One region of the Klebsiella quasipneumoniae subsp. quasipneumoniae genome, then DNA from elsewhere that is predicted to be linked to it. Evidence: predicted binding sites of a transcription regulator. Region 1 holds the regulator's gene; each other region holds the start of a gene.
What was found. The regulator PhoB, encoded in region 1, activates phosphate uptake and scavenging genes when phosphate is short. The targets are predictions, from matches to a motif close to CTGTCATAAAACTGNCNNAT.
Positions count from the first base shown of each region.

Region 2: the regulator PhoB is predicted to act here: its motif matches at 2,994-3,013, upstream of uvrB (excinuclease ABC subunit UvrB).
Region 3: the regulator PhoB is predicted to act here: its motif matches at 5,350-5,369, upstream of glpT (glycerol-3-phosphate transporter).

Region 1 covers NZ_CP084876.1:4,165,020-4,172,537, forward strand. The annotation lists gene brnQ (branched-chain amino acid transporter carrier protein BrnQ) at 1-756, opposite strand, end outside; gene phoR (phosphate regulon sensor histidine kinase PhoR) at 1,171-2,466, opposite strand; gene phoB (phosphate response regulator transcription factor PhoB) at 2,488-3,177, opposite strand; gene sbcD (exonuclease subunit SbcD) at 3,360-4,565, shown strand; gene sbcC (exonuclease subunit SbcC) at 4,562-7,518, shown strand, end outside.
Region 2 covers NZ_CP084876.1:3,624,811-3,632,328, reverse strand. The annotation lists gene bioF (8-amino-7-oxononanoate synthase) at 1-415, shown strand, start outside; gene bioC (malonyl-ACP O-methyltransferase BioC) at 399-1,154, shown strand; gene bioD (dethiobiotin synthase) at 1,147-1,869, shown strand; gene LGM20_RS17535 (ABC transporter ATP-binding protein) at 1,811-2,533, opposite strand; gene LGM20_RS17530 (hypothetical protein) at 2,620-2,832, opposite strand; gene uvrB (excinuclease ABC subunit UvrB) at 3,243-5,264, shown strand; gene pmrB (two-component system sensor histidine kinase PmrB) at 5,517-6,614, opposite strand; gene pmrA (two-component system response regulator PmrA) at 6,618-7,289, opposite strand; gene eptA (phosphoethanolamine transferase EptA) at 7,289-7,518, opposite strand, start outside.
Region 3 covers NZ_CP084876.1:1,541,179-1,548,696, reverse strand. The annotation lists gene nrdA (class 1a ribonucleoside-diphosphate reductase subunit alpha) at 1-1,237, shown strand, start outside; gene nrdB (class Ia ribonucleoside-diphosphate reductase subunit beta) at 1,339-2,469, shown strand; gene yfaE (class I ribonucleotide reductase maintenance protein YfaE) at 2,469-2,723, shown strand; gene glpQ (glycerophosphodiester phosphodiesterase) at 2,795-3,865, opposite strand; gene glpT (glycerol-3-phosphate transporter) at 3,875-5,221, opposite strand; gene glpA (anaerobic glycerol-3-phosphate dehydrogenase subunit A) at 5,494-7,116, shown strand; gene glpB (glycerol-3-phosphate dehydrogenase subunit GlpB) at 7,106-7,518, shown strand, end outside.

The DNA of each region.
Region 1 (7,518 bases):
ATCCGAGCCCAGACGGAACAGCGCCAGATACAGCAGGGTCAGACCGACGCCTGCCATCAGGCCCGCCCAGACGGTGTAGCGGGTCAACAGACGCGCTTCGCTGACGCCGCGGGAGCGTGCGGCATTAACAATCACGATCCCGAACACCATCGCGCCGAGGGTGTCCATGGTCAGGTAGCCGTTGACGAAGCCATTGGAGAATGGCGCGGTACGATACGCTTCCAGCGCGTCGCTGATCGGGCCTGCCGGCCAGACAATAGCGGCGACCGCCAGCACAATCAGGGCGATAATTTTCAGCGGCGCCAGGAAGTTGCCCACCGTATCCAGCAGTTTGCCCGGATAGAGCGAGACCAGGATCACCAGCGCGAAGTAGATAACGCTGTAGATCAGCAGCGGCAGCGGGCCATCGCCGGTCAGCGGCGCAATCCCGACTTCAAAAGAGACGGTCGCGGTGCGCGGGGTCGCGAACAGCGGTCCCACCGCGAGATAACACACCACCGCCAGCAGGATACCAGCCACTTTACCAATCGGGGTGCTCAGGCTTTCAACGCCGCCGCCGACTTTCGCCAGCGCCACCACCGTCAGCACCGGCAGACCCACCGCGGTGATCAGGAAGCCGATCGCCGCCGTCCAGACGTGCTCGCCCGCCTGTAAGCCAACCATCGGCGGGAAAATAATGTTGCCTGCGCCAACGAACAACGCGAAGGTCATAAAGCCCAACGCTATGATGTCGCGAGATTTTAACTGATGGGTCATAAATTCATTACTGCCTGTGGATGTGGTGTTGTAAAAAAATGGAAAAATACCGCGCTACCCTCTCAGGGACGATACAGCGGCGATTGCCGGTAAACTCAGCGAGATATGCTCCCGAAGCGGCGTGGGAAAGAATTGTTTTTGGTATTACCACGCAAAAGCAGTCTGTCATCGACTGCGCAGGCGCAATTTAAACGCTTATAACGTTTTAAAGCAAGGCACGATCGCAAAAGCAGATGATTATGCTGGTTATCAGTTTCACACCAGAATCATTTACCATATTGATGGAAAACCCGTGGCTTATCATGCGAACAAAAAAGCAGCGCACGTTCATTAAATAGGCAAGAGAAAAACGACTGCCAGGGAAAATGACCAGCCGAAGCTGGTCATTGGCAAGATAAGCTGACAGCGCGCCGCTCAGGCGTCGTTTCTGGCAATTAATCGTTCCGGGAGCAGGAAGCTAAAACGGGTTCCCTTGCCCACCGTGCTGTCGATCTCCAGCCGGCTGTCATGATGGTTGACCGCGTGTTTGACGATCGCCAGCCCCAGGCCGCTGCCCCCGGTTTGCCGGGAGCGAGCCTTATCCACCCGATAGAAGCGCTCGGTCAGACGGGGAATATGCTCCGGCGCAATGCCCGGCCCATTATCCTCGACGCTGAACAGCGCCCCCTGGGGCGTTCGCTGCCAGCTGACGCGAATTTCGGTGCCCGGCGGGGTGTGGTTCACCGCGTTATAGACCAGGTTAGAAATGGCGCTGCGCAGTTGTTCCTCGTTGCCCAGCACCTTGAGCTGCTCATCGACGGTAAAAATCAGCGTCTGCTTATCCTGGCTGAGGGTCTGCGCCTCGCGCTCCACGACCCGCAGCATCATCGGCACGTCGATGCGGTCATTCATCGCCAGCGCCGGCGCGGCTTCAATACGCGACAGCGTGAGCAACTGCTTCACCAGCCCCTCCATACGCTGGGTTTGCTCACGCATGGTGTGCAGGGCCTTTTCACGGGTCGCCCCTTCCAGCACCTGCTCCTGCATCATCTCCAGATAGCCCTGCAGCACCGTCAGCGGGGTGCGCAGCTCATGGCTGACGTTGGCGAAAAAGTTACGCCGCGCCCCTTCCAGCTGATGCATCTGCGTCACGTCGCGCGCCACCATCAGCCACTGTTTGTCGCTGTAGGGCATCACGCGAATTTCCAGATGACGGGCATTATTCAGCACCAGATTGAGCGGCTTTGAAAAATCACGCTGTTTCAGGTAGTTGGCGAATTCAGGATAGCGCAGAAGGTTAAGAATGTTTTGCCCACTGTCGTCCGGCCAGCGCAGGTTTAAAATCTGCTGCGCCAGGCCGTTACACCAGAAAATGGCCCCCTCTTCCGTGGTCAGGACCACCGCGTCCGGCAGGGATTCCGCCCCGCTACGAAAGCGTTTGATCAGGCTTCCCAGCTCACGTCGACGCTTTTTATTACGCATCTGCATCTGGTGCAGACCATACAGCAGCGGCTCCCAGCTGCCGCGGCCGGGCGGAGGGGTCATGCTCCGGTCCACCCACAGCCACCACGACAGGCGCATCAAATTCCAGAAATGCCAAATCAACAAACCGGTCACTGCCGCCAGTAAAAACCACGGCAAATGACCCACAAACGCCCCCAGAATCAGGGCCGGAATACACGCTAAAAAGAGCTCCAGCGCCAGCCTTTTCCATGACAGCCGTTCCAGCACGGGTCACACTCCTGTCAAAATTCAGAAACGGGCGGAGAAACGATACCCCGTGCCGCGAACCGTTTGCACCATGCGATCATGGCCACTGTGTTCCAGCGCTTTACGCAGGCGGCGAATATGGACGTCTACCGTGCGGTCTTCCACATAGACGTTGGTTCCCCAAACGTGGTTCAGCAGCTGCTCGCGGCTGTACACCCGCTCCGGATGGGTCATAAAGAAGTGCAATAATTTAAATTCCGTTGGCCCCATGTCCAGCGGACTTTCGCCGGTCATCACCCGGTGCGATGAGGGATCGAGGCTCAGCCCCTGCATTTCAATCACCTCTTCCACCGCCATCGGCGAAATACGGCGCATCACCGCTTTGATTCGCGCCACCAGCTCCTTCGGTGAGAAAGGCTTGGTAATGTAGTCGTCCGCCCCGGTCTCCAGGCCGCGAACGCGATCCTCTTCTTCTCCGCGCGCGGTCAGCATCACCACCGGAATATCCCGGGTCATCGCCTCGCGCTTGAGCAGCTTAATGAACTGCAGCCCCGAACCGCCCGGCAGCATCCAGTCAAGGAGAATCAAATCAGGCCAGGGTTCATTGAGTTGATTCACCGCGCTGTCATAATCTTCCGCTTCGACAGGCTGAAAGCCATTTTGCTCCAGAACAAAGCAGACCATTTCGCGGATTGGAGCTTCATCTTCAACGACCAGAATTCTTCTCGCCATTATTTACCCTGTGTTTTTTAGCCATCAGTATAGAAGTGCGGCGTCATTATGCGTCACTTTTGTGACAGATTTATGAAAAAAATGACCGTCTGACGATCGGGTATTTTGAAGCATGACGCGGACTTACCCCTCTCCGACAAATGGTATACTGCCGCTCATGCTTTTTTCGCTAGGGAAGATTTATGCGCATCCTTCACACCTCCGACTGGCACCTGGGCCAGAATTTTTACAGCAAAAGCCGTGCGGCCGAACATGACGCCTTCCTGACCTGGCTGCTGGCCCGCGCGCAGGAGCATGAAGTCGACGCCATCATCGTGGCCGGCGATATTTTTGATACCGGATCGCCGCCGAGCTACGCTCGCGAACTGTATAACCGCTTTGTCGTCCAGCTGCAGCAGACCGGCTGTCGCCTGGTGGTGCTGGCGGGCAACCATGATTCGGTGGCGATGCTCAATGAATCCCGCGATATCCTCGCCTTTTTACACACCACCGTCGTGGCGAACGCCGGCTGCCCGCCCATTGAGCTGCCGCGGCGCGACGGCACCCCAGGCGCTATCTTCTGCCCGGTGCCGTTTTTACGCCCGCGCGAGCTGGTCACCAGCCAGGCCGGCCACTCCGGTCGGGAAAAACAGCAGCAGCTGCTGCACGCCATCAGCGACTATTATCAGGAGCAGTATCAGCATGCCTGCGCCCTGCGCGGCGATCGGCCGCTACCCGTGATTGCCAGCGGCCATCTGACTACCGTCGGCGCCAGCAAAAGCGATGCCGTTCGCGACATTTATATCGGCACGCTGGATGCCTTCCCGGCGCAGCACTTCCCCCCTGCCGACTACATTGCGCTGGGCCATATTCACCGGGCGCAGGTGGTTGGCGGCTGCGAGCACATCCGCTACAGCGGCTCGCCGCTGCCGCTGAGCTTTGATGAAACCGGTAAAGCGAAATCGGTGCATCTGGTGAGCTTTAGCGATGGGCGACTCAGCGCCGTGGAGACCCTTGAGGTGCCCGTCACCCAGCCGCTGGCGGTCATCAAAGGCGATCTGGCCGCCATCACCGCCCAGCTGGCGCAGTGGCGCGGCGTTGAACAGGACCCGCCGGTGTGGCTGGATATCGAAATCACCACCGAGGAGTACCTGCACGATATTCAGCGTCATATTCAGGCGCTGACGGAGGATCTGCCGGTGGAAGTATTGCTGGTGCGCCGCAGCCGCGAGCAGCGCGAGAAAATACTGCTCAACGCCCAGCGGGAGACCCTCAGCGAACTGAAGGTGGAAGAGGTGTTCGAGCGCCGGCTGGCGCTGACCGAGATTGATGATGAGAAGCGCGCCCGGCTGCACGAGCTGTTCGCCCATACGCTGCATACGCTCACCGCGGAGGACGAAAACGCATGAAAATCCTCAGTCTGCGTCTGAAAAACCTCAACTCCCTGAAAGGGGAATGGAAGATAGACTTTACCGCCGAGCCGTTCGCCAGCAACGGCCTGTTCGCCATTACCGGCGCCACCGGCGCCGGGAAAACCACTCTGCTCGACGCCATTTGCCTCGCGCTCTATCACGAGACGCCGCGCCTGAATAAAGTCTCCCAGTCGCAAAATGACCTGATGACCCGCGATACCGCCGAGTGTCTGGCGGAGGTGGAGTTTGAAGTGAAAGGCATCGCCTACCGCGCCTTCTGGAGCCAGAACCGGGCGCGTAACCAGCCAGATGGCAACCTGCAGGCGCCCCGCGTCGAGCTGGCGCGCTGCGCCGACGGCAAAATCCTCGCCGATAAGGTCTCGGATAAGCTGGAGCAAACCGCGATGCTCACCGGCCTCGACTATGGCCGCTTCACCCGCTCGATGCTGCTCTCCCAGGGGCAATTTGCCGCCTTTCTGAACGCGAAGCCGAGCGATCGCGCGGAGCTGCTGGAGGAGCTGACCGGCACGGAAATCTACGGTCAGATTTCGGCGATGGTCTATGAGCAGCACAAAGCCGCTCGCCATACGCTGGAGAAGTTCGAAGCCCAGGCGGCGGGCATCGTCCTGCTGACGGAGGCCCAGCAGCAGGCGCTGCAGGAAAGTTTGCAGGTACTTACTGACGAAGAGAAAGCCCTGCTGGCGCAGCAGCAAAACCAGCAGCAGCAGCTTCAGTGGCTAACGCGTCGCGATGAGCTGGCGCAGCAGCAGCAGCAGGCGGTCAGCGGCCAGCAGCAGGCCCGTCAGGCGCTGGCCGACGCCGCGCCGGCGCTGGCCAGGCTTGAGCTGGCCCAGCCCGCCGCCCAGTTGCGCCCCTTATGGGAGCGGCAACAGGAGCACGCGGCAGGCCTGGCGCAAACCCGCCAGCGAATCAATGAAGTGAATGCTCGCTTACTTACCAGCACGGCGCTGCGCGCGCGCATTCGCCGTAGCGCCCTGCATGCCCAGCGGCAGCGTCAGGCTGAACTGGCCGACCTGGCGCAGTGGCTGGCGGCCCATGAGCGATTTCGCTTATGGGGCCAGGAGATCGCCGGCTGGCGGGCGCAATTTTCGCAGCTGACTCGGGATAAACAGCAGCTGACGGCCCAGACCACCCGCCTGGCCGCGCTGCGCCAGAAGCTGGCCGATCTGCCGGCCAGCCCTCTGTCGCTGACCGCCGATGACGTTGCGGCGGCGATGGCGCAGCAAACCCAGTCGCGACCGCTGCGCCAGCGGCTGCTCTCCCTTCATGAACAGCATCAGCTGCTGCGCAAGCGTCTGCGCCAGAACGCCGAAAGCGTACAGCAGGCGCAGGCGGAGCAGGCAAAACTCAACGTCACCCTGGCGCAGCGCCGGGAGCAGTACAAAGACAAAAACCAGCACTATCTCGACCTGAAGGCGCTCTGCCAGCGGGAAGAAACGATTAAAGATCTGGAAGGTTACCGCGCCCGGCTTGAGGCCGGTAAGCCCTGCCCGCTGTGCGGCTCCTGTGAACACCCGGCGATTGAACAATACGCCTCGCTGACGGTCACGGATAACCAGCGCCGCCGCGATGCGCTGGAAAAAGAGGTCGCCGCGCTGAAAGAAGAAGGTCTGCTGATCCTCGGGCAGGTCAACGCCCTGACGCAGCAGCTCCAGCGTGAAACCGAAGCGGCCGGGCGGCTCGCTGAGGAAGAGCAAGCGCTCACTAAAGCGTGGCAGGAAACCTGCGCCTCTCTTCAGGTCACGCGGGATATTGCGCAAGAGATAAACGACTGGATACAGGAGCAGGAGCGCTACGAGCAACAGCTCTACCAGCTCAGCCAGCGCCTGATGCTGCAAGGCCAGCTTAACGATCAGGAGGCGCTGGCGCGCCAGGCTCAGCAGCAGCTGACGGCCACGCGCCAGGGACTGGAAAGCGCCCTGCAGGCCCTGACGCTCAACCTGCCGGAAGAAGGGACAGAAGCCGCCTGGCTGAACGCTCGCGAAAGCGAATTTGCCCAGTGGCAGGCGCAACAGACCCGGCATGGCGCCATTCAGGAGCAGATTGCCGCCCTGCAGCCGCTGCTGGAGACGCTGCCAGCCAGCGACGAGGCAAAGGCTGAAGCTGAGCCGGTGGTTCCCGACAACTGGCGCGCTATCCATGAGGAGTGCCTGGCGTTGCACAGCCAGCTTGTCGCCCAGCAGCAGCTGGAGACCGAAGAGAAGGCGCGCCTGGACCAGTCGCAGGCGCAATTTACCGCCGCCCTGGCCGCCAGCCGCTTTAGCGATCGGCAGGCGTTTCTCGCCGCGCTGCTGGATGACGAAACCGTCCAGCGGCTGACGCAGTTAAAACAGACGCTGGAGCAGCAGCTCCAGCAGGCGACGGCGCTCTGCGAGCAGGCGACCCGTCAGCAGCAGGCGCACCTGGCGCTGCGTCCGCAAGGGACGGACGCGGACATCCCCGCCCTGCAAACCCAGCTGCAGGCCCTGGCGCAGCGGCTGCGGGACAACACCACCCGCCAGGGCGAGATCCGCCAGCAGCTCAGGCAGGACACAGAGAGCCGTCAACATCAGCAGGCGCTGGGGCGACAGATTGCAGAGGCGGCGCAGCGGGCGGATGACTGGGGCTATCTCAATTCGCTGATCGGCTCCAGCACCGGCGACCGGTTCCGCAAATTCGCCCAGGGGCTGACGCTGGATAATCTGGTCTGGCTGGCAAACCAGCAGCTTAACCGCCTGCACGGGCGCTATCTGCTGCAGCGCAAAGCCAGCGAAGCGCTGGAGCTGGAGGTTGTCGATACCTGGCAGGCCGACGCCGTGCGCGACACCCGCACCCTCTCCGGTGGCGAAAGTTTCCTCGTCAGCCTGGCGCTGGCCCTGGCGCTGTCAGATCTGGTGAGCCATAAGACGCGGATTGATTCCCTGTTTCTTGATGAAGGCTTCGGCACCCT
Region 2 (7,518 bases), 540 kb from region 1:
TGACGCGCTGGCCGATTATCTGCTGCAGTTTGCCCGCCATCTGATCTACAGCACCGCGATGCCGCCCGCCCAGGCGGTGGCGCTGAGCGCCGCGCTGCGGGTGATTCGCAGCGATGAAGGCCAGCGCCGCCGCGACACCCTGGCCGCCCGTATCCGTCAGTTCCGCGCGGGGATGGGCGAGACGTCGCTGGGTTTGACCGACTCCGTCAGCGCGATCCAGCCGCTGATCGTCGGCGATAACGGGCGGGCGCTGAGCCTGGCCAGCCGTCTGCGCGACGCGGGCTGCTGGGCAACGGCGATCCGTCCACCGACGGTGCCGGTCGGCAGCGCTCGTCTGCGCCTGACCCTGACCGCCGCCCATCAGGCTGAGGACATTAACCGTTTACTGGAGGTGCTGCATGGCCACGGTGAATAAGCAGGCGGTCGCCGCGGCGTTTGGCCGGGCGGCCAGCGGCTATTCGCAACATGATGAACTGCAGCGGCGCAGCGCGGAACTGCTGCTGCGCCAGCTGGCGCGTCGCGATTTTCCCCGGGTGCTGGATGCCGGCTGCGGCCCAGGCAGCATGAGCCGCCGCTGGCGTGAGGCAGGCAGCGTGGTGACCGCGCTGGATCTCTCCCCCGGGATGCTGGCCCAGGCGCAGCGTAACGACGCCGCCCAGCATTACCTGCTGGGCGACATTGAGGCGCTGCCGCTGCCTGACGCCTGCCTCGATCTGGCGTGGAGCAATCTGGCGGTGCAGTGGTGCGACGATCTGCGCGCAGCCCTTGGCGAGCTGTACCGGGTGGTGCGTCCCGGCGGCAGCGTGGCGTTTAGCACGCTGCTGGCCGACTCGCTGCCGGAGCTCAATCAGGCGTGGCGGGCCATCGACGACCGGCCGCATGCCAACCGTTTTCTCAGCGAAGCGGCGGTGCGCGAGGCGCTGAGCGGCCTGCGGGCGTCCGGCGAGGTGCATCAGATTAGCCTGCCGTTCGTCGATGCGCTGAGCGCCATGCGATCGCTGAAGGGCATCGGCGCCACCCATTTGCACCAGGGGCGGGCATCGGCCCCGCTTAGCCGCGGCAAACTGCGCGAGCTACAGCTGGCCTGGCCGCAGCGGCAGGGCGTCTGCCCGCTGACGTATTCTCTTTTTACAGGAGTCATTGAGCGTGACTAAACGTTTTTTTGTCACCGGGACCGACACTGAAGTCGGGAAAACCATCGCCAGCAGCGCCCTGCTGCAGGCGGCGAATCAGCTGGGTTTTCACACCGCCGGCTATAAGCCGGTGGCTTCCGGCAGCGAGCTTACCGCCGCCGGGCTGCGTAATGAAGACGCGCTGGCGCTGCAGCGTCATAGCCGGGTCGCGCTGCGCTATGAGCAGGTTAACCCGTATACCTTCGCCGAGCCGACCTCACCGCATATCATCAGCGCCGACGAAGGACGGCCGATCGCCGCGGCGAGGCTCTCCAGCGGGCTGCGCGAGTTAGAACGCCTCGCCGACTGGGTGCTGGTGGAAGGGGCCGGCGGCTGGTTTACGCCGCTTTCGGAAACCCTGACCTTCGCCGACTGGGCGCAGGCGGAGCAGCTGCCGGTGATTCTGGTGGTGGGCGTCAAGCTCGGCTGCATCAACCACGCGATGCTTACCGCCCAGGCGGTACGCCAGGCGGGGCTGCCGCTCGCGGGGTGGATCGCCAATGACGTGCTGCCGCCGGGCAAGCGCCACGCCGAGTATCTGGCGACGCTGAAAAACCGGCTGGCCGCGCCGTTCCTCGGTGAAATACCGTGGCTTGCCGATATCGCGCAGCGCGACGATCTCGGCCAGTATCTGGACCTCAGGGCGCTGGATCCGGCGTCATCCACTGCGCCAGCAGCGGTTCATCCAGCGCCATAATATCGCCTTCGGCGACGTTACGGCCCCGGTGCAAAACACAGAAACGATCCGCCACCCGGCGGATAAAGGGCAGGTGCTGCTCGGCGAGCAGCACCGTCAGGCCGATATCGCGATTCAACCGCAGCAGCAGATCCGCCAGCTTTTGCAGACAGCGCGGCCCTCTGCCGCGCGAGGGTTCATCAAGGATCAGCAGCCGCGGCTGGACAATCAGCGCCCTGGCCAGCGCCAGCTGGTACTGATCGTCGTCGCTCAGCGAGGCGCCTTTGCGCTGCCGTAGGGCATAGAGTTCGGGAAAATGTTCATAGATTTCGCCGCCGCTGGCGTTAGCCCCGGGTTTCCCGGCCGCGAGGGCAATATGTAGATTCTCTTCCACGCTGAGCTGGGAGAAGATGCGTTTATCCTGCGGCACATAGCCGATACCGATGGCGCTGCGCGACTGGGCCGACAGGGGGGTGAGATCCTGCGGCGGGGCGCCAATGTCATGCCAGGTCATCCGGCCGCTGGCCACCGGCAGGTGCCCGGCAATGCAGTTAACCAGGGTGGTTTTTCCCATGCCCTCGCGTCCCAGTACGCCAATGCACTCCCCCGGGCGTAGTTCAAGATCGACATTCCACAGCGAATGCTGGTTGCCGTAAAAGTGATTTACTGCCTGTAAATTCAACATGGACGTTTTCTCCTTATCCTGGCGTCAGGGCGACAGAAAGATGCTGCAAAACTCTTGCCAGGAAAAAGAACGCTCGGAAAAAAACGCTAAACGCCGATACCATCAGGCACAGCCAGCGCCGGGGCTGCACTTTTCCGGTGCCCGACGCTAAAGGGTGGTGCAAAAAGCAGCAAAAATCGAGCGGCTTTAAGCGGATAGTTATCAAAAATAGTTCGATAAAAATTTTTCGCCGCGCGGTTTAGGCAGCCAGACGATTTGCGCCGGGCGGCGGCGGTCTTGGGCTGCAGACAGTTATCCACTATTCCTGTGGATAACCTTGTGTATTAGAGTTAGAAAACCTGCGGTAAGCTAGAGCGTACGCGGCTTGCGGCTGAATTGGCGCGAAAGGCGTCTTTTCTTTAAAAGCATTAAATATCAGCTTGTTAGATAAAATCAATGGGTGTAAGAAAAGCGTCATCTTCTGCCATAAAACTTTCACCCGTCCGCTTGACAAATGTTAAAAGGTAAAAATTTCTGGGGATAACCCTGACGGCCGGAGGATTATTCCGCCCGGCGCGCGTTTTATATCCCGGTTGCCGGCAAAAAAGGCCAAATCGTGGCGCTATCATAATCACGTACTGTTTAAATATCCAGTATATTTTGTTGGCAAAAAACGGCCCGAGGGGTAGAATTAAACACCGGCCGCTAAATCTTTTTCAGGTTCTGATTGATGAGTAAATCGTTTGTTCTGCATTCCGCCTTTCGCCCCTCCGGAGACCAACCGGAAGCCATCCGCCGCCTGGAAGAGGGGCTGGAGGATGGGCTCGCGCATCAAACGCTGCTGGGGGTCACCGGCTCCGGTAAAACCTTTACCATCGCCAACGTGATTGCCGATCTGCAGCGGCCGACGATGGTGCTGGCACCAAACAAAACCCTGGCGGCCCAGCTCTACGGCGAGATGAAAGAATTTTTCCCCGAGAATGCCGTCGAGTATTTCGTCTCCTACTACGATTACTACCAGCCGGAAGCCTACGTCCCCAGCTCAGATACCTTCATTGAGAAGGACGCCTCGGTAAACGAACATATCGAGCAGATGCGCCTGTCGGCCACTAAAGCGCTGCTTGAGCGGCGCGATGTGGTGGTGGTGGCCTCGGTCTCGGCTATCTACGGCCTCGGCGACCCGGACCTGTATCTGAAAATGATGTTGCATCTGACGGTGGGGATGCTGATTGACCAGCGGGCGATCCTGCGCCGCCTGGCCGAGCTGCAGTATACCCGCAACGATCAGGCCTTCCAGCGCGGCACCTTCCGCGTGCGCGGCGAGGTGATCGACGTCTTCCCGGCGGAATCCGACGATATCGCCCTGCGCATTGAGCTGTTTGACGAAGAGGTTGAGCGCCTGTCGCTGTTCGACCCGCTTACCGGCCATGTGGAATCGACGGTGCCGCGCTACACCATTTATCCCAAGACGCACTACGTGACGCCGCGGGAACGCATCGTCCAGGCGATGGAAGAGATTAAGCTGGAGCTGGCGGAGCGGCGCAAGGTGCTGCTGGCCAACAACAAGCTGCTGGAAGAGCAGCGCTTAACCCAGCGCACCCAGTTCGACCTCGAAATGATGAACGAGCTGGGCTACTGCTCGGGCATTGAAAACTACTCGCGCTTCCTCTCCGGGCGCGGGCCCGGCGAGCCGCCTCCCACCCTGTTCGACTACCTGCCGGCAGACGGCCTGCTGGTGATCGACGAATCCCACGTCACGGTGCCGCAGATCGGCGGCATGTACCGCGGCGACCGGGCGCGCAAAGAGACGCTGGTGGAGTACGGCTTCCGCCTGCCGTCGGCGCTGGATAACCGGCCGATGAAGTTTGAAGAATTCGAAGCGCTGGCGCCGCAAACCATCTACGTGTCGGCGACCCCCGGCGCCTACGAGCTGGATAAATCCGGCGGCGAGGTGGTGGATCAGGTGGTGCGTCCGACCGGTCTGCTGGACCCGATCATCGAAGTGCGGCCGGTGGCCACCCAGGTCGACGACCTGCTGTCGGAGATCCGCCTGCGCACGGCCATCAACGAGCGCGTGCTGGTCACCACCCTCACCAAGCGGATGGCGGAAGACTTAACCGAGTACCTTGAGGAGCACGGCGAGCGGGTGCGCTATCTGCACTCGGATATCGACACCGTCGAACGTATGGAGATTATCCGCGACCTGCGTCTTGGCGAGTTTGACGTGCTGGTGGGGATCAACCTGCTGCGTGAGGGGCTGGATATGCCGGAGGTGTCGCTGGTGGCGATCCTCGATGCGGACAAAGAGGGCTTCCTGCGCTCCGAACGCTCGCTGATCCAGACCATCGGCCGCGCGGCGCGCAACGTCAACGGCAAGGCTATTCTGTACGGCGATAAGATCACTCCCTCGATGGCGAAAGCCATCGGTGAGACGGAGCGGCGACGGGAGAAGCAGCAGCGCTACAACGAAGAGCATGGCATCGTGCCGCAGGGGCTGAACAAGAAAGTGGTGGATATCCTGCAGCTGGGCCAGAGCCTGGCGAAAACCAAAGCCAAAGGGCGCGGTAAAGCGAAGGCCGTCGAGCCTGCCGGGCTCAGCGGCGTGGATATGACGCCAAAAGCGCTGCAGCAGAAAATCCACGAGCTGGAAGGGCAGATGATGCAGCACGCGCAGAACCTCGAGTTCGAAGAGGCGGCGCAAATTCGCGACCAGCTGCATCAGCTGCGCGAACTGTTTATCGCCGCCTCCTGAGTGTTGGCGCATACCGCCGGACGGGGATAGGCGAGGGGGCAGTGAAGGTACGGCGCTGCGCTGACCGTTCCGCAGCCAGATAACCCACGGCGGAGAAGAAAAAAGGCCGCAAAGCGGCCTTCTTAATGTTTGCTTAATCTCGCCAGGCGACACTATCCTCAACCTGATGAGGATAGTGCCCATGCAAAAAATCAACTTCCGTGAATATCTGGCGGTCGCCACCGCCCTGGTCATTATTGTTGCCTTCTTCCATCAGTGGGTGCTGACGTTCTGACCCGCACGCCGCGGGAATAACACCCACGCGCGGACCCCTGGCCCCGGCTGGCGGTTATGCAAAAAGAACTGGGCGTCATGCAGCTGAGCAATGCGCGTGACGATGCTCAGTCCAAGCCCTATGCCGCCGTAGCGACTGTCCATGCGTACAAAGGCCTTACTGAGTTCGCCGCTTTTCGCCTCATCAATTCCCGGTCCTTCATCTTCCACTGCCATCACCGGCATCAGACCCGCTTTCACCGACACGCGGATCGTCGACCCTTGCGGGCTGTAGCGATGGGCATTCTCCACCAGATTGCGCAGAATGACGCGGATGAGCGTCGCGTCGCCAGAGACGACGGCCTCGCTTTCGACATCCGTCAGCAGCAGCCGTTGCTGGCGCTCGGCCAGCATGGTCTCCAGCTCATCCTGCAGCGGTTTGACCACGTCATCCAGCAGCAGCACCTGCTGATAGCTGCCGGCGGAAAAGGACTGACCGACGCGTGCCAGCTGCAGCAGCTGCGAAATGCTGGTGGTCATCTGGTCGAGGCGCTGGATCAGCGGGTCGACGCCCATGCCATGCACTTTCGCCAGCAGCTCAAGGTGCAGCCGCAGCCCGGCCAGCGGGGTGCGCAGCTCATGCGCCACGTCGGCGGTAAACAGCCGTTCGCGGTCAAGGGTCAGATTGAGGCGGGAAACCAGCTGATTCAGGGCGGTGGTCACCGCCGTCACCTCAGGTACCGATTCGCTGAGCACGATGGGGGTGAGGTTGTCCGGCGTGCGACTCTCCAGCTCGCTTTGCAGACGTGAAAGCGGGCGGGTGATTTTGCGTACCGCCAGCATGCTGATATACAGCGCCAGACCCACGATCAACAGGCTCGGCACCAGCAGGCTGGCGACCGCTTCCCTTACCTCATGCTCCACATGCTTCTGATTGTTGTGCCCTTCGATGGCGCTGGCCACCAGCAACTGGATCTGCTCTTTGCTCTCATGCCATAGCCAGAAGACGCTGATCAGCTGACAGACCACCAGAATGGCGCCGATGGTCAACAGCAGCCGGTGGCGCATGGTCCAGTTTTCGGTTGCAAACAGAGCCATGGTCTATTCCGTCTCGTTGTGGTTAGCCAGCATATAGCCGAAGCCCCTGACGGTGCGGATCCGCGATTTGCCAATCTTATCGCGCAGGTTGTGGATGTGCACTTCCAGGGTATTGGTCGCTGGCTCATTGTCCCAGCTGTAGATATCGTTGTAGAGGATCTCGCGATGTACCGGGCTGCCGGCTTTCATCATCAGTCGCGATAGCAGGGCATACTCCTTCGGCGTCAGATCCAGCGCCGTCTCACCGAGCCACACCTGGCGACGGGTGACGTTGAGGCGCAGGTCGCCGACGCTGATTTCGTTATCGCCCTGATTATTATGCCGACGGAGCAGGGCGCGAATGCGCGCGTTCAGCTCTTCCAGGGCAAAGGGTTTCACCAGATAGTCATCCGCGCCGGTGTCGAGACCGCTAATGCGATCCTCAAGGGTATCGCGGGCGGTGAGGATCAGCACCGGCTGAGTCATTTTCTCCCGTCGCATGCGGGCGAGAAAATGCAGGCCGTCTTCGTCCGGCAGGCCAAGATCGAGCACGATCAGGCTATAGTGATTGCTGGCCAGCGACAGCGCCGCTTCGTGCGCTGTGGAGACGCCGTCGCACACGTATCCTTCACTTTGCATCGCCAGGATTAACCCCTGCAACAGCAGCGCATCGTCTTCAATGACTAAGATTTTCATCAACCAGCCTCTCTACATGGCGTTAAAATATCATCTGCCGCCTGGTACTCGTGGGTGCTGACGCCGAGCAGGCCGAGCAGGGTGGAGAACAGATTATCCTGCGAGTAATTCTCTTTTTTCGCTCGCTGCTGCAGACACTGCGCGGAAATGCCGTAGCGTTGCTGGTAGTCGGCAGAGAGCCACATCACCATCGGCACGTGTTTCTGCGTATCGGGCGCGATAGAGTATG
Region 3 (7,518 bases), 2.6 Mb from region 1:
CGGCGACATTACCCTGTTCAGCCCTTCCGACGTCCCGGGCCTGTATGACGCTTTCTTCGCCGATCAGGACGAATTTGAGCGCCTGTACACCCAGTACGAGCAGGACGACAGCATTCGCAAGCAGCGCATTAAAGCGGTTGAGCTGTTCTCGCTGATGATGCAGGAGCGCGCCTCCACCGGCCGCATCTACATCCAGAACGTCGACCACTGCAACACCCACAGCCCGTTCGATCCGGTGGTCGCCCCGGTGCGCCAGTCTAACCTGTGCCTGGAGATCGCCCTGCCGACTAAACCGCTGGAAGACGTCAACGACGAAAACGGCGAAATCGCGCTGTGCACCCTGTCGGCCTTCAACCTCGGGGCTATCGACAGCCTCGACGAGCTGGAAGAGCTGGCGGTGCTGGCGGTGCGTGCCCTGGACGCGCTGCTCGACTATCAGGATTACCCCATCCCGGCCGCCAAACGCGGCGCGATGGGCCGCCGTACGCTGGGCATCGGCGTGATCAACTTCGCTTACTATCTGGCGAAGCATGGCAAACGCTACTCCGACGGCAGCGCCAACAACCTGACCCACAAAACGTTCGAAGCGATTCAGTACTACCTGCTGAAGGCCTCCAACGAACTGGCTATCGAACAGGGCGCTTGCCCGTGGTTCAACGAAACCACCTATGCGCAGGGTATCCTGCCGATCGATACCTATAAAAAAGACCTGGACGGCATCGTCAGCGAGTCCCTGCACTACGACTGGGAAGCGCTTCGCGCGTCCATCAAAACCCACGGCCTGCGTAACTCCACGCTCTCCGCGCTGATGCCGTCCGAGACCTCGTCGCAGATCTCCAACGCCACCAACGGCATCGAGCCGCCGCGCGGCCACGTGAGTATCAAAGCGTCGAAGGATGGGATCCTGCGCCAGGTGGTGCCGGACTACGAAAACCTGCAGAACGCCTACGAACTGCTGTGGGAAATGCCGAACAACGACGGCTACCTGCAGCTGGTGGGTATCATGCAGAAGTTTATCGACCAGTCGATCTCTGCGAATACCAACTACGATCCGACGCGCTTCCCTTCCGGAAAAGTGCCGATGCAGCAGTTGCTGAAAGACCTGCTCAACGCCTATAAATTCGGCGTCAAAACGCTGTACTATCACAACACCCGTGATGGCGCTGAAGACGCTCAGGATGACCTGGCCCCGTCCATCCAGGACGACGGCTGCGAAAGCGGCGCTTGTAAGATCTAAGGTATTTTTGCCGGGTGGCGCTACGCTTACCCGGCCTACGATTTTGTAGGCCCGGCCAACGCATCGCCGCCGGGCAATACAGTTCAACAGGACTCACTTCAATGGCATACACCACTTTTTCACAGACGAAAAACGATCAGCTGCTTGAGCCAATGTTTTTTGGCCAGCCGGTTAACGTGGCCCGCTACGATCAGCAAAAATACGATATCTTTGAAAAGCTGATTGAAAAACAGCTCTCCTTCTTCTGGCGCCCGGAAGAGGTTGACGTCTCCCGCGATCGCATTGACTACCAGGCGCTGCCGGAACATGAAAAACACATTTTCATCAGCAACCTGAAGTACCAGACGCTGCTCGACTCCATCCAGGGCCGCAGCCCGAACGTGGCGCTGCTGCCGCTGATCTCCATCCCGGAGCTGGAGACCTGGGTGGAAACCTGGGCCTTCTCCGAGACCATTCACTCGCGCTCGTACACCCATATCATCCGCAACATCGTCAACGACCCGGCGACCGTGTTCGACGATATCGTCACCAACGAGCAGATCCAGAAGCGTGCCGAGGGGATCTCCCACTATTACGATTCGCTGATCGAGATGACCAGCTACTGGCACCTGCTGGGCGAAGGCACCCACACCGTCAACGGCAAGACCGTGACCGTCAATCTGCGCGAGCTGAAAAAGAAACTCTATCTGTGCCTGATGAGCGTTAACGCCCTGGAAGCGATCCGCTTCTACGTCAGCTTCGCCTGCTCCTTCGCCTTTGCCGAGCGCAAACTGATGGAAGGCAACGCCAAAATTATCCGCCTGATCGCCCGCGATGAAGCGCTGCACCTGACCGGCACTCAGCATATGCTGAACCTGCTGCGCTCCGGCAGCGACGATCCGGAAATGGCGGAAATCGCCGAAGAGTGCAAGCAGGAGTGCTATGACCTGTTCGTGCTGGCGGCGCAGCAGGAGAAAGAGTGGGCGGACTATCTGTTCCGCGACGGCTCGATGATTGGCCTGAACAAAGATATTCTCTGCCAGTACGTCGAGTACATCACCAATATCCGCATGCAGGCGGTGGGCCTCGATCTGCCGTTCCAGACCCGTTCCAACCCGATCCCGTGGATCAACACCTGGCTGGTCTCCGACAACGTCCAGGTGGCGCCGCAGGAAGTAGAGGTCAGCTCTTACCTGGTCGGCCAGATCGACTCTGAAGTCGATGCCGACGACCTGAGCAACTTCCAGCTGTAATGAAGCGGATCTTCTTGAAAATCTCTGACACTCGCCTTGAGTGTCAGGATGAACACCCTTCCCTGTTGGCTGCTCTTGAATCGCATAATATCGACGTCGAGTATCAGTGCCGCGCAGGCTATTGCGGCTCCTGCCGCACTCGTCTGGTCTCCGGCCAGGTTGACTGGCTGACCGAGCCGCTGGCCTTTATCCAGCCGGGAGAAATTTTGCCCTGCTGCTGCCGGGCGAAGGGCGATATCGAAATTGAGATGTAAGTTTTGTCGGGCGGCGTAACGCTTATGCGCCCGACAAAACTGCCGTTCACAGGCCGGGTAAACCCGGCTTTTTACTGCTTAGCGTCCAGAAACTGCACCGCTTTATCCGGGAAATCGGTAAACAAGCCATCGACGTCCGCCTGGCGATACAGCAGGTCATAGAGCTGATTGACGTTGCTGGCGTACTCCGGCAGTTGATCCGCGCGCACAGTATACGGATGCACCTGCAGATGGCTGGCGTGCGCCTCCTTCACCATCGCCGTCAGCTTCACCGCCCCCGGCTTTGAGCCTTCCGCCACCAGCATATGATAATCCGGACCAATGCCGTCGGCGTACTGCGCAATCTGCGCCATGGCCCCCGGCTTGAACATCCAGTCATAGTTGTAGTTCACCCACTTGCCGTCAGCCTGCCGCTGCTGGGTTTCATTCCAGTCGGTATAGGCGATAAGCTGCACCAGCTTGAGATCCATGCCCATCTTCGGCTCCAGCTCATGCTTAATACGCTTGAGCTCGTTGGCGTCAAAGCACTGCAGATAGACCTTATCCTGCTTGCTGGTGTAGCCATATTCTTTCAGCACTTTCAGCGTGCTGGCGGCAATATCTTTGCCTTCCTGATGGTGGAACCACGGCGCTTTGATTTCCGGGTAAATACCGATGTTTTTGCCGGTGGAATGATTCAGCCCCTGGACAAACTCAATCTCTTCTTCAAAGGTATGAATGCGAAAATCGGATTTGCCCATCGGGAAACGCCCGGGATAGGTTTGCACATTCTTGCCGTCTTTCGGCTCAAACCCTTCGGTAAACGTCAGCGACTTGATCTCGGCCAGGGTAAAGTCGATGGCGTAAAAACGGCCATCTTGACGCGCCCGCTGCGGGAAGCGCTGAGCGACGTCGGTCACCCGATCCAGATAGTGGTCGTGCAACACCACCAGTCGGTCGTCTTTGGTCATCACCAGGTCTTGCTCAAGGTAATCCGCCCCCTGAGCGTAGGCCATCGCTTTCGCCGGCAGGGTATGTTCAGGCAGATAACCGCTGGCGCCCCGGTGGGCGATAACCATTTTATCCGCCGCTGTCGCGCTGAAGCACAGCGCCGAACTGGCCAACATCATGCCGCTCATTAGCGCGGTGAGTTTCATGTTCATCGCCGCTCCTTAGGCTTGCTTCAGCTGTTGATGATGGCGGCGTTCACCGAGCATCACGATAACCAGCAGGACAACCGCCAGCACGCTGCCGCCGATCATCACCATAAAGCCGCCGTCCCAGCCGAAGAAATCGACGGTGTAGCCGACGATGGCGCTCGCGGCCACGGAACCGCCGAGGTAACCGAACAGGCCGGTGAAGCCTGCGGCGGTGCCGGCGGCTTTCTTCGGCGCCAGCTCCAGCGCATGCAGGCCAATCAGCATCACCGGGCCGTAGATCAGGAAGCCGATAATAATCATACAGGCCATATCGACGCCCGGGTTACCCGGCGGGTTCAGCCAGTACACGACGGTGGCGATGGTGACCAGGGTCATAAAGAACACGCCGGTGGCGCCACGGTTGCCTTTAAACACTTTATCCGACATCCAGCCGCACAGCAGGGTGCCCGGGATCCCCGCGTACTCGTACAGGAAGTAGGCCCAGGAGGATTTATCCAGCGCGAAGTGCTTCACCTCTTTCAGGTAGGTCGGCGACCAGTCGAGAATGCCGTAGCGCAGCAGATAAACGAAGACGTTGGCGACCGCGATGTACCACAGCAGCTTGTTCGGCAGAATGTACTGCATAAAGATCTGCTTCGCCGTCAGCTCTTGTTCATGCTCTTCGCTGTAATCGTCCGGGTAGTCGTTTTTATACTCTTCGATCGGCGGCAGGCCGCAGGATTGCGGCGTATCGCGCATCATCGCGAAGGCGAAAATCGCCAGCAGAATAGCGCCGAAAGCCGGCATATAGAGCGCCGCATGCCAGTCGTTAAACCAGGCCATACCCAACAGGAACAGCAGCGGCGGAATCCCCCCGCCGACGTTATGCGCGCAGTTCCACACTGAAACAATTCCGCCGCGCTCTTTCTGCGACCACCAGTGGACCATGGTACGGCCGCACGGCGGCCAGCCCATCCCCTGGAACCAGCCGCAGAGGAACAGCAGCACGAACATGATCATGATGCTCGAGGTGGCCCACGGTACGAAGCCCATCACCAGCATCACCAGCGCGGCGAGGATCAGCCCCGCCGGCAGGAAAATGCGCGGATTCGAACGGTCAGAGACCGATCCCATGATGAATTTCGAAAATCCGTAGGCAATGGAGATGCCGGAAAGGGCGAAACCGAGATCGCCGCGAGAGAAACCTTGCTCGATAAGATAGGGCATCGCCAGGGCAAAGTTCTTACGAACCAGATAGTAAGCGGCATAACCAAAGAAGATGCCGATAAAAATCTGCCAGCGTAACCGACGATAGAGCGGGTCGATCTCCGCGGCTGGCAAACGCGCTTTATGCGCGGCGGGTTTAAAAATACTTAACATATCAGCCTCCGTGGCCCTTGCTGTTTTTTACTGACGTCACGACAACAATCCCAGATTAATCACCAACTTCGAATCTGGCCGCGATGGTAGGCAATACGTAGAGCTGATACTGTGAAATATCGCACAATTTGTTACAGAAATATGACAAAAGGTTCCAATGTGAGCACAAAATCACATAATGCGCTCAAATAACGCGCGAATATGCTCGAAATCAAACAATAACCTTATTGATTGTGGCTAAATGGCGGTAAACGAAAGCAGAGGAGCTGAAGATGACGGGACGTCTTGATAGCGAGGTCATCATCATCGGCGGCGGAGCAACCGGCGCCGGCATCGCCCGCGACTGCGCCCGACGCGGATTACGCACAGTGCTCATTGAGCGCCATGATATCGCCACCGGGGCCACCGGCCGTAATCATGGGCTGTTGCACAGCGGCGCCCGCTATGCGGTGACCGACAACGAATCCGCCCGCGAATGCATCAATGAGAACCGCATCCTGCGCCGCATCGCCCGTCACTGTATCGAACCGGCCGGCGGTCTGTTCATTACCCTGCCTGAAGACGATCTGGCCTGGCAGCAGACCTTTATCGCCGCCTGCCAGCAGGCTGGCATAGAGGCCACGCCGCTTTCTGCGCAGGAGGCGCTGCGCCGCGAGCCCGCCGTCAACCCGACGCTGCTGGGGGCGGTGCAGGTCCCGGATGGCACCATTGACCCGTTTCGCCTCACCGCGGCCAATATGCTCGACGCCCGCGAACACGGCGCGCAGATCCTCACCGGCTGCGAAGTGACAGGCCTGCTGCGCCAGGGCGACCGCGTCTGTGGCGTCCAGGTATACGATCGTCAGCTTCACCAGACCCGCGCCTTGTACGCCGGGGTAGTGGTCAATGCCGCCGGGATCTGGGGGCAGCGCATTGCGGAATATGCCGACCTGCGCATCACCATGTTTCCGGCGAAGGGATCGCTGTTGATCCTTGACCACCGGATTAACAACCTGGTGATCAACCGCTGCCGTAAGCCGGCCGATGCCGATATTCTGGTGCCTGGGGATACCATCTCGCTGATCGGCACCACCTCGATGCATATTCCTTATGACGAAATTGACGACAACCGGGTAACGACCGCGGAAGTCGAAACCCTGCTGCGCGAAGGTGAAAAGCTGGCGCCGGTCATGGGCCGCACCCGGATCCTCCGCGCCTACTCCGGCGTGCGCCCGCTGGTGGCCAGCGACAACGATCCCAGCGGACGCAGCGTCAGCCGCGGCATCGTCCTGCTCGACCATGCTCAGCGCGACGGCATGGAAGGCTTCATTACCATCACCGGCGGCAAGCTGATGACCTATCGCCTGATGGCCGAGTGGGCCACCGACGCCGTCTGTCGTAAGCTGGGCAACACCACCCCCTGTTCCACGGCCGAGAGCCCGCTCCCCGGGTCGCAGGAGCCGACGGAAAGCACCCTGCGAAAAATTATCTCCCTGCCGGGCCCGCTGCGCGGCTCTGCTGTCTACCGCCATGGCGATCGCACGCCGGCCTGGCTTGGCGACAGTCGCCAGCACCGTAGTCTGGTCTGCGAATGCGAAGCCGTCACCGCTGGTGAAGTGAAATACGCGGTGGAAAATCTGGCGGTCCACACCCTGCTCGACCTGCGCCGCCGTACCCGGATTGGCATGGGGACCTGCCAGGGGGAACTCTGCGCCTGCCGCGCCGCCGGTCTGCTGCAGCGCTTTAACGTCACCACCCCCGCGCAGTCGTTGACCCAGCTGTCGGCGTTTCTCAATGAGCGCTGGAAGGGCGTGCAGCCCATCGCCTGGGGCGACGCGCTGCGCGAAAGCGAATTCACCCGCTGGGTCTACCTCGGCCTGTGCGGACTACCACAGGAGCATCAGGATGAAATTTGACTGCGCGATTATCGGCGGCGGACTGGCCGGCCTGCTGTGCGGCCTGACGCTGAATCAGTCCGGCCTGCGCAGCGTTATCATCAGCCGCGGGCAAAGCGCGCTGCATTTTTCCTCCGCGTCGTTAGATCTGCTCTCGGCGCTGCCGAACGGCGATAACGTCACTGACCTCGCGCAAGGTCTGCAGCAGCTCGCTGAACTGCTTCCTGAGCATCCTTATTCCCGGCTCGGCGCCGGGGCGGTGCTCGAATACGCAAAACAAACTGAAGCCCTGCTGGCCGCCTGCGGCGCGGTGATGCAGGGCGACGCGCACCGCCCGCACCGGCGGGTAACGCCGCTGGGGACGCTGCGCGCGGCGTGGCTATCGCCGCAGGAGGTTCCTGTCGCGCCACTCCCCCGACAGGG